One region of the Streptomyces sp. NPDC104307 genome, then DNA from elsewhere that is predicted to be linked to it. Evidence: riboswitches for the same ligand, from Rfam matches in the RefSeq annotation. Region 1 holds a riboswitch; the other holds the start of a gene.
What was found. Region 1 has a riboswitch for glycine ahead of gcvP (aminomethyl-transferring glycine dehydrogenase). Riboswitches for the same ligand answer to the same signal wherever they lie in the genome.
Positions count from the first base shown of each region.

Region 2: linked by a shared signal. The riboswitch ahead of gcvT (glycine cleavage system aminomethyltransferase GcvT) and the one ahead of gcvP (aminomethyl-transferring glycine dehydrogenase) in region 1 are both predicted to bind glycine.

Region 1 covers NZ_JBVJMU010000005.1:7,798-14,889, reverse strand. The annotation lists gene ACZ601_RS15335 (hypothetical protein) at 1-427, shown strand, start outside; gene ACZ601_RS15330 (DUF5999 family protein) at 742-948, shown strand; gene gcvP (aminomethyl-transferring glycine dehydrogenase) at 1,046-3,931, opposite strand; glycine riboswitch at 4,125-4,221, opposite strand; gene ACZ601_RS15320 (PRC-barrel domain-containing protein) at 4,335-4,703, shown strand; gene ACZ601_RS15315 (DNA polymerase IV) at 4,628-6,115, opposite strand; gene ACZ601_RS15310 (MerR family transcriptional regulator) at 6,211-6,828, opposite strand; gene ACZ601_RS15305 (bifunctional nuclease family protein) at 6,996-7,092, opposite strand, start outside.
Region 2 covers NZ_JBVJMU010000021.1:139,746-146,837, reverse strand. The annotation lists gene ACZ601_RS35190 (L-serine ammonia-lyase) at 1-1,344, opposite strand, end outside; gene glyA (serine hydroxymethyltransferase) at 1,501-2,757, opposite strand; gene gcvH (glycine cleavage system protein GcvH) at 2,778-3,155, opposite strand; gene gcvT (glycine cleavage system aminomethyltransferase GcvT) at 3,268-4,383, opposite strand; glycine riboswitch at 4,525-4,617, opposite strand; gene ACZ601_RS35170 (AAA family ATPase) at 4,774-5,454, shown strand; gene ACZ601_RS35165 (enhanced serine sensitivity protein SseB) at 5,667-6,437, shown strand; gene ACZ601_RS35160 (enhanced serine sensitivity protein SseB C-terminal domain-containing protein) at 6,604-7,092, shown strand, end outside.

The DNA of each region.
Region 1 (7,092 bases):
ACCGGGCGGACTCGCACCCACCACCCGGCTCGCCGCCTGGCGCTTCCAGATCCGCGGCGCGGAGCGGGCGATCGCCGCGGCGGACACCATGCTGACCCCCGACGGCTGGACCTTCTCGCACTTCTTCGAGGGCCCCTACATCGCCTCGACCGAACTCGCCCTGCGCCAGGCGGAGGCGGTGAGCACGCACTACCAGCCGAGGCTGCTGTCCATTCCCGAGCTCTACATGCTGGCGCTGTGGCTGCACGAGGACACCGAGGCCGACGCGTCCACCGGGTCCCCCGCACCCGCCGATCTGCTGGTACCGCTGGCTCCCGCTCCTCCGGGCATCGCGGCACACCGTCCGCACCAGGTCGCCGATCTGCTTCCCGTGATCACCACCCGCATCACGCCCGGCCCCGGCCCCCTGCTCGGCTCCCCGGCCTGACCTCAGGCCGCCCCCCACTTCACTGTGCCCCGCCACCGATTCCGGTGGCGGGGCACAGCGCGCGGGGCGCATCCGCGCCCCATCCGGACTAGCCCCATCCGGCCACCCCGAACCACCCGAAGTGACAGGGCAGTTGCGTTGAACCGTCCGGCCGGGTGATGCGTCATGAGAGGAGAAGCAGCGCTGCCGCGAAATCCCTGCGGATTGACGCCCGTGGGGCAACACTGGGACCGGACCGATCGATACGGGGGGCGGCCATGAACACCTCTTCAAGCCGCAGGACACTCAACTCAACGCAGCGAAAGAACCCAGCCATGTGTCAGCACCAGCCACCCTGCCCCACAGCCGACTCAGCCGACCGGGAGGCAGCCCGCCCGGTGGCACACCATCCGGAACAGGGCTGGAGCCTGCTGTGCAACGGCGTCCTGCTCTTCGAGGACACCGGTGAGCTGCTCCCGGACGGGCAGATCATCGCGCCCCACCGGCCGCTGGGAACGGGCCGGGTGATGAAGGCCGCCTGACCGAGGCAGATACGGGGAGGGGCCGGCCCGGAGAGATCTCCGAACCGGCCCCGACGCGGTCCCGCGTCATACGACGACGTCCATGACGTCGGTCCCGTCAGTTGTCGTACTCGTCCAGCGGCGGGCAGGAGCAGACCAGGTTACGGTCACCGAACGCACCGTCGATCCGGCGGACCGGCGGCCAGTACTTGTCCGCGGCGGTGACCCCGGCCGGGAAGACCGCAACCTCACGGCTGTAGCCGTGCGCCCAGTCCCCGCCCAGCGCGGCCGCCGTGTGCGGAGCATTGGCCAACGGGCTGTCGTCCGCGCTCCACTCGCCGGAGGCCACCTTCTCGATTTCGCCGCGAATGGCGATCATCGTGTCGCAGAAGCGGTCCAGCTCCGCGAGGTCCTCGCTCTCGGTCGGTTCGATCATCAGCGTGCCCGCGACCGGGAACGACATGGTCGGCGAGTGGAAGCCGTAGTCGATGAGCCGCTTGGCCACGTCGTCGATGCTGACACCGGTCGCCTTGGAGATCGGCCGCAGATCCACGATGCACTCGTGCGCCACGAGCCCGGCCGGGCCGTTGTACAGGATCGGGTAGTGCGGCTCCAGCCGCTTGGCGATGTAGTTCGCAGCGAGTACGGCGACCTGCGTCGCACGCTTCAGGCCCTCGCCGCCCATCAGGCGTACGTACGCCCAGGAGATCGGCAGGATGCCGGCCGAGCCCCACGGCGCGGCCGAGATCGGGCCGACCCCGGTCTCCGGACCGGCGGCGGGCTGCAACGGGTGGTTCGGCAGGTACGGCGCCAGGTGCGCGCGCACCCCGACCGGGCCGACGCCGGGGCCGCCGCCGCCGTGCGGGATGCAGAAGGTCTTGTGCAGGTTCAGGTGCGAGACGTCGCCGCCGAAGTGGCCCGGCTTGGCGAGCCCGACCAGCGCGTTGAGGTTGGCGCCGTCCACGTACACCTGGCCGCCCGCGTCGTGCACCTCGGCGCAGATGTCCGCGACGTGCTCCTCGAAGACACCGTGCGTCGACGGGTAGGTGATCATGAGCACGGCCAGCTCGTCGCGGTGCTGCTCGATCTTGGCGCGGAGGTCCTGGATGTCGACCTCGCCGTCGTCGGCGGTCTTCACCACGACGACCCGCATGCCGGCCATCACCGCACTGGCCGCGTTGGTGCCGTGCGCGGAGGACGGGATCAGGCAGACCGTCCGCCCCTCGTCACCGTTGGCACGGTGGTACGCCCGGACGGCCAGCAGCCCGGCGAACTCGCCCTGCGAGCCGGCGTTCGGCTGGATGGACACCGCGTCGTAGCCGGTGACCTCGGCCAGCCGCTCCTCCAGCTCGCGGATGAGCGTCAGGAAGCCCTGCGCCTGCTCGGCCGGCGCGAAGGGGTGCAGCGCGCCGAACTCGGGCCAGGTGATCGACTCCATCTCGGCGGTCGCGTTCAGCTTCATGGTGCAGGAGCCCAGCGGGATCATCCCCCGGTCCAGCGCGTAGTCGCGGTCGGCGAGCTTGCGCAGGTAGCGCAGCATCGCGGTCTCGGAACGGTGCTGGTGGAAGACCGGGTGGGTCAGCACGTCATCGGAGCGCAGCAGCTGCTCGGGCAGCGCGTCGACTGTCGTGGCGTCCAGCGCCTCGATGTCACCGGTGACTCCGAAGGACGCCCAGACGGACGCGATCTCCGTACGCGTGGTGGTCTCGTCACAGGCGAGCGAGACGAGATCGCCGTCGACGAGCCGCAGGTTCACACCGCGCTCGCGGGCGTCGGCCACGACCTCCGCGGCCCGGCCGGGCACCCGGACGGTGAGCGTGTCGAAGTGCGAGTCGGTGACGACGTCGACGCCGCCGGCCCGCAGGCCCTGCGCGAGGATCGCGGCGTAGCGGTGGGTGCGCCGCGCGATCGTCCGCAGCCCGTCGGGGCCGTGGTAGACGGCGTACATGCCGGCCATCACGGCGAGCAGCACCTGGGCGGTGCAGATGTTGCTGGTGGCCTTCTCGCGGCGGATGTGCTGCTCGCGGGTCTGCAGGGCCAGCCGGTAGGCCTTGTTGCCGTCCGCGTCCACGGAGACGCCGACGAGGCGGCCCGGCAGGCTGCGGGCGAACTTCTCGCGCACGGCCATGAAGCCGGCGTGCGGTCCGCCGAAGCCCATCGGCACGCCGAAGCGCTGTGTGGTGCCCACCGCGATGTCCGCGCCCAGCTCGCCGGGCGAGGTGAGCAGGGTGAGCGCCAGCAGGTCGGCGGCGACGGTGACGATCGCGCCCAGCTCGTGGGACTGTTCGATGACGGGCCGCAGGTCGCGCACGGCTCCGGAGGCGCCCGGGTACTGGAGCAGTACGCCGAAGACGCCGCGCTCGGCGATCTCCGCCGGAATGCCGTCGGTCAGGTCGGCGACGACGACCTCGACACCGGTCGGTTCCGCGCGGGTCCGGATCACGGCGACGGTCTGCGGGAGGGCGTCGGCGTCGACCAGGAAGACGCCGTTCTTCACCTTGCCGACGCGCCGCGCCAGCGCCATCGCCTCGGCTGCGGCGGTGCCCTCGTCGAGCAGCGAGGCGCCGGAGGTGGGCAGTCCGGTCAGGTCCGCGACCATCGTCTGGAAGTTCAGGAGGGCTTCGAGGCGGCCCTGGGAGATCTCCGGCTGGTACGGCGTGTAGGCCGTGTACCAGGCGGGGTTCTCCATCACGTTGCGCAGGATCACCGGCGGGGTGAACGTGCCGTAGTAGCCGAGCCCGATCATCGGGGCCAGCACCTGGTTGCGGTCGGCGAGCGCCCGCAGTTCGGCCAGCACCTCGGCCTCGGTGCGGGCCTCCGGCAGCTGGAGCGCCTCCGCGCTGCGGATGACGTCGGGCACGGCGGCCGAGGTGAGCTCGTCGAGCGAGCCGTAACCGACCTGGGCGAGCATCTTCGCCTGCGCCGCGGCGTCGGGACCGATATGACGCTGCTCGAACGGGATTCCCTGTTCGAGCTGGGAGAGCGAAGTGCGGCGGGGGGTCATGGTGGAGGCCTCCTGGTCTGTCACGACCTGCGAGGGGCACCGCGGCGCGGGGTGCCCGAACGGCCTCCCCCTCTGTCATCTCAACCTGAGAGCTTCACCGGTGCCCACTGCGCGCACCGGCTTTCACCGTCGGTGAGGGAGGGACCCACCCGGCACCCGGCCGTGCGGAACCCGCCCTGCTTTCCAGAGTGACCTCGTCCGTGCGGTACGGGGGCCTGAGAGATTCCGGGGAGGATTTGCTCCTTCGGCGCCTCCGGACTCGCTCCGGAGGACTCTCCCGCACGGGGTAAGCAGCCGCCCCCAGCCTACCAGCGGGGTGCCCGGCAGAGTTTTCGAGTGGCCAAGCCCACGGATCTGCACTTCTGTGGTTCCTGTGGAGTACCCGCGACCCGTGGGAGGGACCGTGCAGACCGACATCGATCCGCGCAGCCTGATCGGCCGCAAGGCCTTCGACCGCGAGGGCACCAAGATCGGAACCGTGGACGAGGTGTACCTCGACGACGCGACCGGTGTGCCGGAGTGGGCGGCCGTACGCACCGGACTGTTCAGCCGGGACGCCTTCGTCCCGCTGGAACCCAGCGAATTCGTCAAGGACGTGCTTCGCGTCCCCTTCGACCGCGCGCTGATCAGGGACGCACCCGACTTCGGGGTCGGCCGGCACCTCTCGCCGGAACAGGAGCTCCAGCTCTACCGGCACTACGGTCTGGACTCCCCGCCCGAGGAGACCGCCCCCGACCGGGACTTCGGCAGGCTGGCCGGCCAGGACGAGTAGTCGGCCGGGTCCCGTACGAGCGGCAGCGGATCGGCCGGCCGGAGTTCCGGATCGTCGATACGGAACGTACGCACCCGGCCGGGCGCCGATTCCGGCTCCTCGAAGCGCACCGTGACCCGGCCGACCCCGCTGCCCTGCACCCAGCCGTGGCCGTGGGCGTCGTGCCGCACGTCGTGTCCGGCCGGCCAGCGCCGGGCGGCGAGCTGCTCGGCGCTCTCCGGTTCCGGCTCCACGGGCTGCGGGCTGCCCTCGTCCGTTCCGGCGTCCCCGGCGGCCTCCGCACCACCGGCCGGCGCGGCGGCGGCAAGGGCTGCGGCGAGCCCGGCCGCGGCGCGCTCGCCGGCCGCCTGCGCGAACAGATCCTCCTGGGTGTAGTCGGCCAGCCCGGTGACGCCCACTCCCAGCAGCCGCACTCCCCCGGTGGTGTCCACGGACTCCAGCAGCCGGGCCGCGGCCTCCCGGACCACCGTGGGGTCGTCGGTGGGCCCGCGCAGCGTCTCGGAGCGGGTCAGGGTCGAGAAGTCGTACCGACGCACCTTCAGCACGACGGTCCTGCCCGAGCGCTCCGCCGCGCGCAGCCGCTGGACACACCGGTCGGCAAGGCGCTCGACCTCGCTCCTGACCCGGACCCGGTCGTGCAGGTCCGTGTCGAAGGTGTCCTCGACCGAGACCGATTTCGCGTCGCGCTCGGCGACGACCGGCCGGTCGTCGTGGCCGGAGGCCATCCGGTGCAGTGAGCTGCCGTGCGCCTTGCCCAGCAGCCGTACGAGCTCCGCCTCGCCCGCCTCGGCCAGGTCGTCCACCGTGGTCATCCCGGCGCGCCGCAGATGGTCCGCGGTGGCCGGTCCGACGCCGGGCAGGGTGCGCACCGGCATGGGCGCGAGCATCTCCCGTTCGGTACCCGGCTCTATCAGCATGATCCCGTCGGGCTTCGCCTCCTCCGAGGCGATCTTGGCCAGCATCTTGGAGCCGGCCAGGCCGACGGATCCGCTGAGTCCGGTGACCGCCTCGATCGCCTCGCGCAGCTGCTCGCCGATGGCCAGCGCGGAGGCCGTGTCGTCCGCGGTGCCGCCCGCCTCCAGGTCGACGAAGGCCTCGTCCAGGCTCAATGGCTCCACCAGCGGCGACAGGCGGCCCAGCAGCTCCATGACCTGGTCGCTCACCGCCCGGTAGAGCGCGAAGCGCGGCACCAGATACGCGGCGTTAGGCGCCAGTCGTCTGGCCTGCGCCATCGGCATGGCCGAGTGGACCCCGAAACGCCGGGCCTCGTACGAGGCGGTGGCGACGACCCCACGGGGCCCCAGCCCGCCCACGACGACCGGCTTGCCGCGCAGGCTCGGCTTCGACGCCTGCTCGGCGGAGGCGTAGAAGGCATCCATGTCCAGATGCAGGATGGTCGGCACGGCTCTCACATCAACCGATGCTGCCCCATGGCACTGACAATCGCCGGACGGCGCTCCCCCGCCGGCCGGCCCCGGGCGGCCCGGAACCGCCGGGGGTCACCGGGTCAGCCGGCCCGGTTGCGCCGTCGGGCGAGCTCATCGGCGGGGTTGTTCCCGATCAGTGTCTCGCCGGTGTCCACCCGCTCGCCGTGCAGCTGTGACAGTGCGGCGTCGACGTCCCGCCAGACCACCCCCACGGCGATACCGAAGACGCCCTGCCCCCCTTGGAGCAGCTCCACGACCTCGGCGGGCGAGGAGCACTCGTAGACCGTCGCCCCGTCGCTCATCAGCGTCATGCGCTCCAGGTCCTGGAAGCCGCGGGCCCGCAGGTGCTGAACCGTGGTGCGGATGTTCTGGAGGGCCACCCCGGTGTCGAGGAAGCGCTTCACGATCTTCAGCAGGACGACGTCCCTGAAGCTGTAGAGCCGTTGTGTGCCCGACCCGTAGGCCGGCCGGACGCTCGGCTCGACCAGGCCCGTACGGGCCCAGTAGTCGAGCTGTCGATAAGTGATCCCCGCCGCCGCGCATGCCGTCGGCCCGCGATAGCCGATGTCCTTGGCCGATGCCACGCCGCCCCCCGCCACCGCAGCCGGCGCAGCCGGCTGCCTGATGGTCTGGTCGGCTGTACTCCCCTGCTGCGGATACGGCCCACCCACTGCCGCACCGTCGCCGCTGCTTCCCACGCCGACCTCCGTCCTTGACCTGCCCACTCGAAGGTAGGCAGTCACCCGGGGTGCGTCAACGATCGCCACACTCGGCACGCCGAGTGATAATCACCCTGAGGGTGGTTTCCCGTGACCCTCGGCCGGGAAAGGCTTGTCGGATGCGCTGACGGCGCCCCGTCGGGACGTCACTGGCTGTTCGTGCCGAAGTCCTCCGGCGAGATCTGGTCGAGGAATTCGCGGAACTTCTCCACCTCGTCCTCCTGCTCGTCGGGAATCGCGATT
Region 2 (7,092 bases), on a different contig from region 1:
GGTCTCCTTGTACTTCACGCTCATGTCCGCGCCCGTCTCCTTCATGGTCTTGATGACCTTGTCGAGGGAGACCTTGTGGCTGCCGTCGCCGCGCAGGGCCATCTTCGCGGCCGTGACGGCCTTGACCGCCGCCATGCCGTTGCGCTCGATGCACGGGATCTGGACGAGGCCGCCGACCGGGTCGCAGGTCAGGCCCAGGTTGTGCTCCATGCCGATCTCGGCGGCGTTCTCCACCTGCTCGGGGGTGCCGCCCAGGACCTCCGCGAGGGCGCCGGCGGCCATGGAGCAGGCGGAGCCCACCTCGCCCTGGCAGCCGACCTCCGCGCCGGAGATGGAGGCGTTCTCCTTGAAGAGCATGCCGATCGCGCCGGCGGCCAGCAGGAAGCGGACGACGCTGTCGTCCTTCTCCGCCTCCGTGGCGCCGCCCGCCGCGAAGTTCATGTAGTAGTGCAGCACCGCTGGGATGATGCCCGCGGCCCCGTTCGTCGGGGCGGTGACGACGCGGCCGCCCGCGGCGTTCTCCTCGTTGACCGCCATCGCGTAGAGGGTGATCCACTCCATCGCGTGGGTCTTGGGGTCGCCCTCCGCGCGCAGCTGGCGGGCCGTGTTCGCGGCGCGGCGGCGGACCTTGAGGCCGCCGGGCAGGATGCCCTCGCGGGACATGCCGCGGGAGACGCACGACTGCATGGAGCGCCAGATGTCCAGCAGCCCGGAGCGGATCTCGGCCTCGGTGCGCCAGGCCCGCTCGTTCTCCAGCATCAGGGAGGAGATCGACAGACCGGTGTCCTGGGCCAGCCGCAGCAGCTCGTCGCCGGTGCGGAAGGGGTGCTTGAGGACGGTGTCGTCGAGGACGATCCGGTCCTCGCCCACCGCGTCCTCGTCGACGACGAAGCCGCCGCCGACCGAGTAGTACGTCTTCTCCAGCAGCGGGGCGCCGTCGCGGTCGTACGCGAAGACGGTCATGCCGTTGGCGTGGTACGGGAGCCTCTTGCGGCGGTGCAGGACCAGCTGCTTGTCGGCATCGAAGTCGATCTCGTGCATGCCGAGGAGGTTGAGCCGGCCGGTGGAGCGGATCTCGGTGACCCGGTCGTCGGCTGTCTCGACGTCGACGGTACGGGGCGACTCGCCCTCCAGGCCGAGCAGCACGGCCTTGGGCGTGCCGTGGCCGTGGCCGGTGGCGCCGAGCGAGCCGAAGAGCTCGGCGCGTATCGAGGCGGTGTGGGCGAGCAGGCCCTCGTTCTTCAGCCGGCGCGCGAACATGCGGGCCGCGCGCATTGGGCCGACCGTATGGGAGCTGGACGGGCCGATGCCGATCGAGAACAGGTCGAAGACCGAGATGGCCACGGGTGACTCCTCAAAGCTCTGGTAGACGCCGTTGTCTGCCGGGTGGTGCGGTACGGGCCGGGTCGGCCCGAAGAGCGGGGGGCAAGGGTTGGGGCACCCCGCTCACCTCTCAGTGTGCGTGGTGCCCCGCCCCAACGTGCAAATGTGCAGGTCCGACTACAGACCGGGGTACAGCGGGAACTTCTCGGCGAGCGCGACGACGCGGGCCTTGAGGTCGTCCGCGTCGTAGGACGGCTTCAGGGCGGACGCGATGATCTCCGCGACCTCGGTGAAGTCCGCCGCCTGGAAACCGCGGGTGGCGAGCGCCGGCGTGCCGATCCGCAGACCCGAGGTGACCATCGGGGGCCGCGGGTCGTTCGGGATGGCGTTCCGGTTGACCGTGATGCCCAGCTCGTGGAGCCGGTCCTCGGCCTGCTGGCCGTCCAGCTCGGAGTTGCGCAGGTCCACCAGAACCAGGTGCACGTCCGTGCCGCCGGACAGGACGGAGACGCCGGCCTCGGTGACGTCCGGCTGCACCAGACGCTCCGCGAGGATGCGGGCGCCGTCCAGGGTGCGCTGCTGGCGCTCCTTGAACTCCTCGCCCGCCGCCACCTTGAACGAGACCGCCTTGGCCGCGATCACGTGCTCCAGCGGGCCACCCTGCTGACCCGGGAAGACCGCAGAGTTGATCTTCTTGGCGAGCTCCTGGGTGGAGAGGATCACGCCGCCGCGCGGACCGCCGAGGGTCTTGTGCGTGGTGGTCGTGACGACGTGGGCGTGCGGCACCGGGTTGGGGTGCAGGCCCGCGGCGACCAGACCGGCGAAGTGCGCCATGTCGACCATCAGGTACGCGCCGACCTCGTCCGCGATGCGGCGGAAGGCGGCGAAGTCCAGCTGGCGGGGGTAGGCGGACCAGCCGGCGACGATCAGCTTCGGCTTGGACTCCTTGGCGAGGCGCTCGACCTCGGCCATGTCCACGACACCGGTCTCGTCCACGTGGTAGGGGACCACGTTGTAGAGCTTCCCGGAGAAGTTGATCTTCATGCCGTGGGTCAGGTGCCCGCCGTGCGCCAGGTTCAGGCCCATGATCGTGTCGCCCGGCTTCAGCAGCGCGAACATCGCGGCGGCGTTGGCCTGCGCGCCGGAGTGCGGCTGCACGTTCGCGGCCTCGGCACCGAAGAGCGCCTTGATGCGGTCGATGGCGATCTGCTCGATCACATCGACGTGCTCACAGCCACCGTAGTAGCGGCGGCCGGGGTAGCCCTCGGCGTACTTGTTGGTCAGGACGGAGCCCTGGGCCTCCATGACCGCGACCGGAGCGAAGTTCTCCGAGGCGATCATTTCGAGGGTGGACTGCTGACGGTGGAGCTCGGCGTCGACAGCGGCGGCGACGTCCGGGTCCAGCTCGTGGAGGGAGGAGTTCAGAAGCGACATCAGGTGGTCCCTTGGGGTCTTTAGTTGCCGGAGAACGCGGTGTACTCGTCGGCGGAGAGCAGATCGGCCGGCTCCTCTGCGACGCGCACCTTGAACAGCCAGCCGCCTTCGAACGGTGCGGAGTTCACCAGCGAGGGGTCGTCCACGACGTCCTGGTTCGCGGCCGTGACCTCGCCGCTCACCGGCGAGTACAGGTCGCTGACCGACTTGGTCGACTCCAGCTCGCCGCAGGTCTCGCCCGCGGTCACCGTGTCACCGACCTCGGGGAGCTGGGCGAAGACGACGTCACCGAGCGCGTTGGCCGCGTGCTCCGTGATACCGACCGTGGCCACGCCGTCCTCGACGGCCGACAGCCACTCGTGCTCCTTGCTGTACCGCAGCTGCTGGGGGTTGCTCATGACCTGAATTCTCCTGTACGCGGGGGAGTGCTGATGAACGGTGGTCTTACGGTGTGAGACGCGACTGCGTCACTTCTCGACGCGGGCGGCCGTTACGGCCCGCACCAGGTCGTTACTTCCGGCGCTTGTAGAACGGCAGCGCCACGACCTCGTACGGCTCGTGGCTGCCCCGGATGTCCACCGCGACGCCTTCGGTGCCGGGCGTGGCGTGCGCGGCGTCGACGTACGCCATGGCGATCGGCTTGCCGAGGGTGGGCGAGGGGGCGCCGGAGGTGACCTCGCCGATGACCTGGCCGCCGGCCACGACCGGGAACCCGGCGCGCGGCACCCGGCGGCCCTCGGCGACCAGGCCGACGAGCTTGCGGGGCGGGGCGGTCTCGGCGCGCTCGGCGGCGGACTCCAGGGCCTTGCGGCCGACGAAGTCGCCCTCCTTCTCGAACTTCACGACCCGGCCGAGACCGGCGTCGAACGGGGTGAGGGAGGTGGTCAGCTCGTGCCCGTACAGCGGCATGCCCGCCTCCAGGCGCAGCGTGTCACGGCAGGACAGCCCGCACGGGATCAGGCCGCGGGAGGCGCCGGCCTCGGTCAGCGCCCGCCACAGCTGCTCGGCGTGGCCGGGGGCGACGAACAGCTCGAAGCCGTCCTCGCCGGTGTAGCCGGTACGGGCGATCAGCGCGGGAACCCCGGCGACCGTGCCGGGCAGTCCGGCGTAGTACTTCAGCCCGTCCAGGTCCGCGTCGGTGACGGCGGCCAGGATGGCGGGGGACTCCGGGCCCTGGACGGCCAGCAGCGCGTACGCGTCGCGGTCGTCGCGCACCTCGGCGTCGAAGCCCTCGGCGCGGGCGGTCAGCGCGTCCAGCACGATCTGCGCGTTGCCCGCGTTGGCGACCACCATGTACTCGGTCTCTTCCAGCCGGTACACGATCAGGTCGTCCAGGATGCCGCCGTCCTCGGCGCAGATCATCGTGTAGCGGGCCCGGCCCACCGAGACGGTGCCGATGTTGCCGACCAGCGCGAAGTTCAGCAGGTCCACGGCCTGGGGGCCGGTGACGGTGATCTCGCCCATGTGGGAGAGGTCGAAGAGCCCGGCCTTCGTACGCACGGCGATGTGCTCGTCGCGCTCACTGGCGTACCGCAGGGGCATGTCCCAGCCCGCGAAGTCGGTCATGGTGGCACCGAGGCTGCGGTGCAGGGCATCGAGGGCGGTGAGGCGGGGGGCGGTGCTCATGGATACGGCTCCCAGGGCATGACGACGAGGACGATCCCTCCCCATCTGTCATCGGAACCTGAGAGGTTCGCCGAGAGGCCCCGGAGGGGTTCGGCTTGCACCTTGGGTGGAGCCGCGGGGCGACTCGCTTTTCAGATCTGCCTCATCCACGCGGTACGGGGCCTGAGAGATTCAAGGGAGGATCTTGCTCCTTCGGCGCCCGGCCTGTGGCCGGAACTCTCCCGCGCGGATTCAAGCGGCCTTTATGCAGTTTGCCGGGTCATCATCGCACGCATCTCCGGTCAGTGGGGCGCCGGTACCCCACCGGATCCGGCGGGTCGCGCGCTTGTGCCGCATTACCTTTTCTTTACACTTCTTGGCAGGTGTGGGTCGGCCGACAGGGGGATGGCGATGACGTTACAGCGGTACGCGGCGACCGCGGGGGCCGCACACGGCGTACTGCCCGCACAGTCGGGTGCGCCGGCCCGGGAGGCGCTGGGCCCGCGCGGACCCGTCGTCCGGGACCTGCGCGACCGGGCCGGGCACAGCCCGCGCGCCCTGCACTTCATGGCGGGCGATGTGGTGGTGGTCTCCGGGCTGCCGGGCAGCGGCAAATCGACCCTGATCGGACGGGCCGTGACCGCCCGCGTCATCGACTCCCAGGACACCAGGGACCGCTGGGCCGCCCTGCTGCCGGGCTCAGTCCCGTACGCCCTCTACCGCCCGCTCGTCCGCGTCGCCCACTACTGGGGGCTGTGGCGGGTGCTGCGCTCCGGCGTCTCCGTCGTCGTCCACGACTGCGGCACCCAGGCCTGGGTGCGCGGCTGGCTGGCGCGCGACGCCCGGCGGCACGGCCGCGTCCTGCACCTCGTCCTGCTCGACGTCAGCCCGCAGACGGCGCGGGCCGGCCAGATCGAGCGGGGGCGCGGCGTCTCCGGATACGCGTTCGCCCGGCACCGCAGGGCGCTGCGGAGGCTGCTGCGGGAGACCGAGACCGGACTGCTGCCGCTCGGCTGCGTATCGGCGGTTCTGCTGGACCGCGAGGCGGCGGCGCTGCTGACCCGGATCACCTTCGCGGACGCGCGGGGCTAACCTCTTGCTGCATGGCACGGGGCTAGGGCCTGTCGTCGAACTGCCGTCGTTGCCCGAAGGGCGGCCGGGCGGCGTCAGGTGGGTGCTCTCGGCGCACCGGCCCCAGTTCCCTGTACTGGACGTACCGGGGTCTGGGGCCGGTGCGGCGAGAGTGCGTGCATGGCGTCGCGCGGCAGACGGCAGTTCGACGACAGGCCCTAGAGAGGTAAGCAGTGGACACTCCGGCGCATGACTCCATCCACCCGCGGGGCGGATGGCCGGCCAATGAGCTAGAAGAAGTACTGGGCGCCTCGCTGGGCAGCCCCGAAGCGGGCGGCCGGCTCGTGGAGGTCCTCGGCCGCAGCCATCTCTGGGTGCCGCTGCCCAACGGCGGCGGGCCGGACTCCACCGACCTGGACCTGCCCACGCTGGAGATCGACGGCGGGGTGTACGTCCCCGTGTTCAGCTCCGAGCAGCAGTTCCTCAGCTGTGTCGGCACCCATATGTCGTTCACCGTGGCGCCCGCCGTCGAGTTCGCCCGCGGACTGCCCCCGCAGCTCGGCCTGGCGGTGAACCCGGGCGGCGCCGTCGGCATGCCGCTGCCGCCGCCCGCCGTGGCCGAACTCTGCCGGGCCGGACGCAGCGTGCTCGACGGACCGGCCAGCGGTGGCCGGGTCCGGCTCTACGAGCCGGACTGGAAGGAGGAACCCGTCGACTTCCTCGCCGCCGCCGCCGACGAGTTCGCCCGGAGCGGTGTCGTGCTCAGCGCCCGCAGGACCCTCGCCAGCATCGAGGGCGGCGACCCCGTCCTCTTCGTCGGCGTCGAGTTCTCGACCTGGGACGGCGCGGGGCGCAACGCCCCCATGGACGCGCTGGGCCGGGCGCTCGGCCGCGTCGAGCCGCCGTGGCCGGTCAACCTGGTCCTGCTCGACGTGGCGCAGGACCCGGTCGCCGACTGGATGCGTGCCCGGATCCGGCCGTTCTTCCAGCGCCCCGCCGAGTAGTGCGGCCCGGCCGCACCGGGGGTGACGGCGGCGGGTCATGGCGTCAAGTCGGTGTCATGACCGGCGCCTAAGCTGGTTTGATGGCTGGTGCCTCGGCACCGCGCCGCACCCGTGTGCCCCGGGAGCGGCAGGCCGACACAGTGGATCGAAGAGGGGCGGGACCAGGGTGAGTGCGTCAGGCACCGCGGCAGCCGGGCGAATCGAGCACACGCTGCGCCAAGTGACGCCCGGTCGCTACGACGCGTACGAGGACCTGCTCCAAGCCCTGGCGGCCGACCGGATCTGGATGCTGCTCTGGCACGGCCGGGCCGGTTCGCCCGACGCACAGTACGGCAACATGGAGGTCGAGGGCCTCGGCTACGCCCCCTGTGTCACCTCCGCCCAGGAGCTGGCCGCCAGCGGCTGGAACCGGGCCCACGAGGTGGTGGGTGGCCGCGACATCGCCCGCGCCCTGTTCCCCGACCGCTGGGGCATCTGGCTCAATCCGCACGCCCCGGGCGGCGGCGTGGGCATCCCCTGGCTCGACCTCCGCCGGATCGCCACCGGCCTCGACCGGATGCCCGCCGGTCCGCTGCGGATCAGCGACCCCGCCCTTGAGACCCCGCAGTTCTACGCCCAGCTGACGCAGAACGCCCACCACACCCCGGCGGTCCGC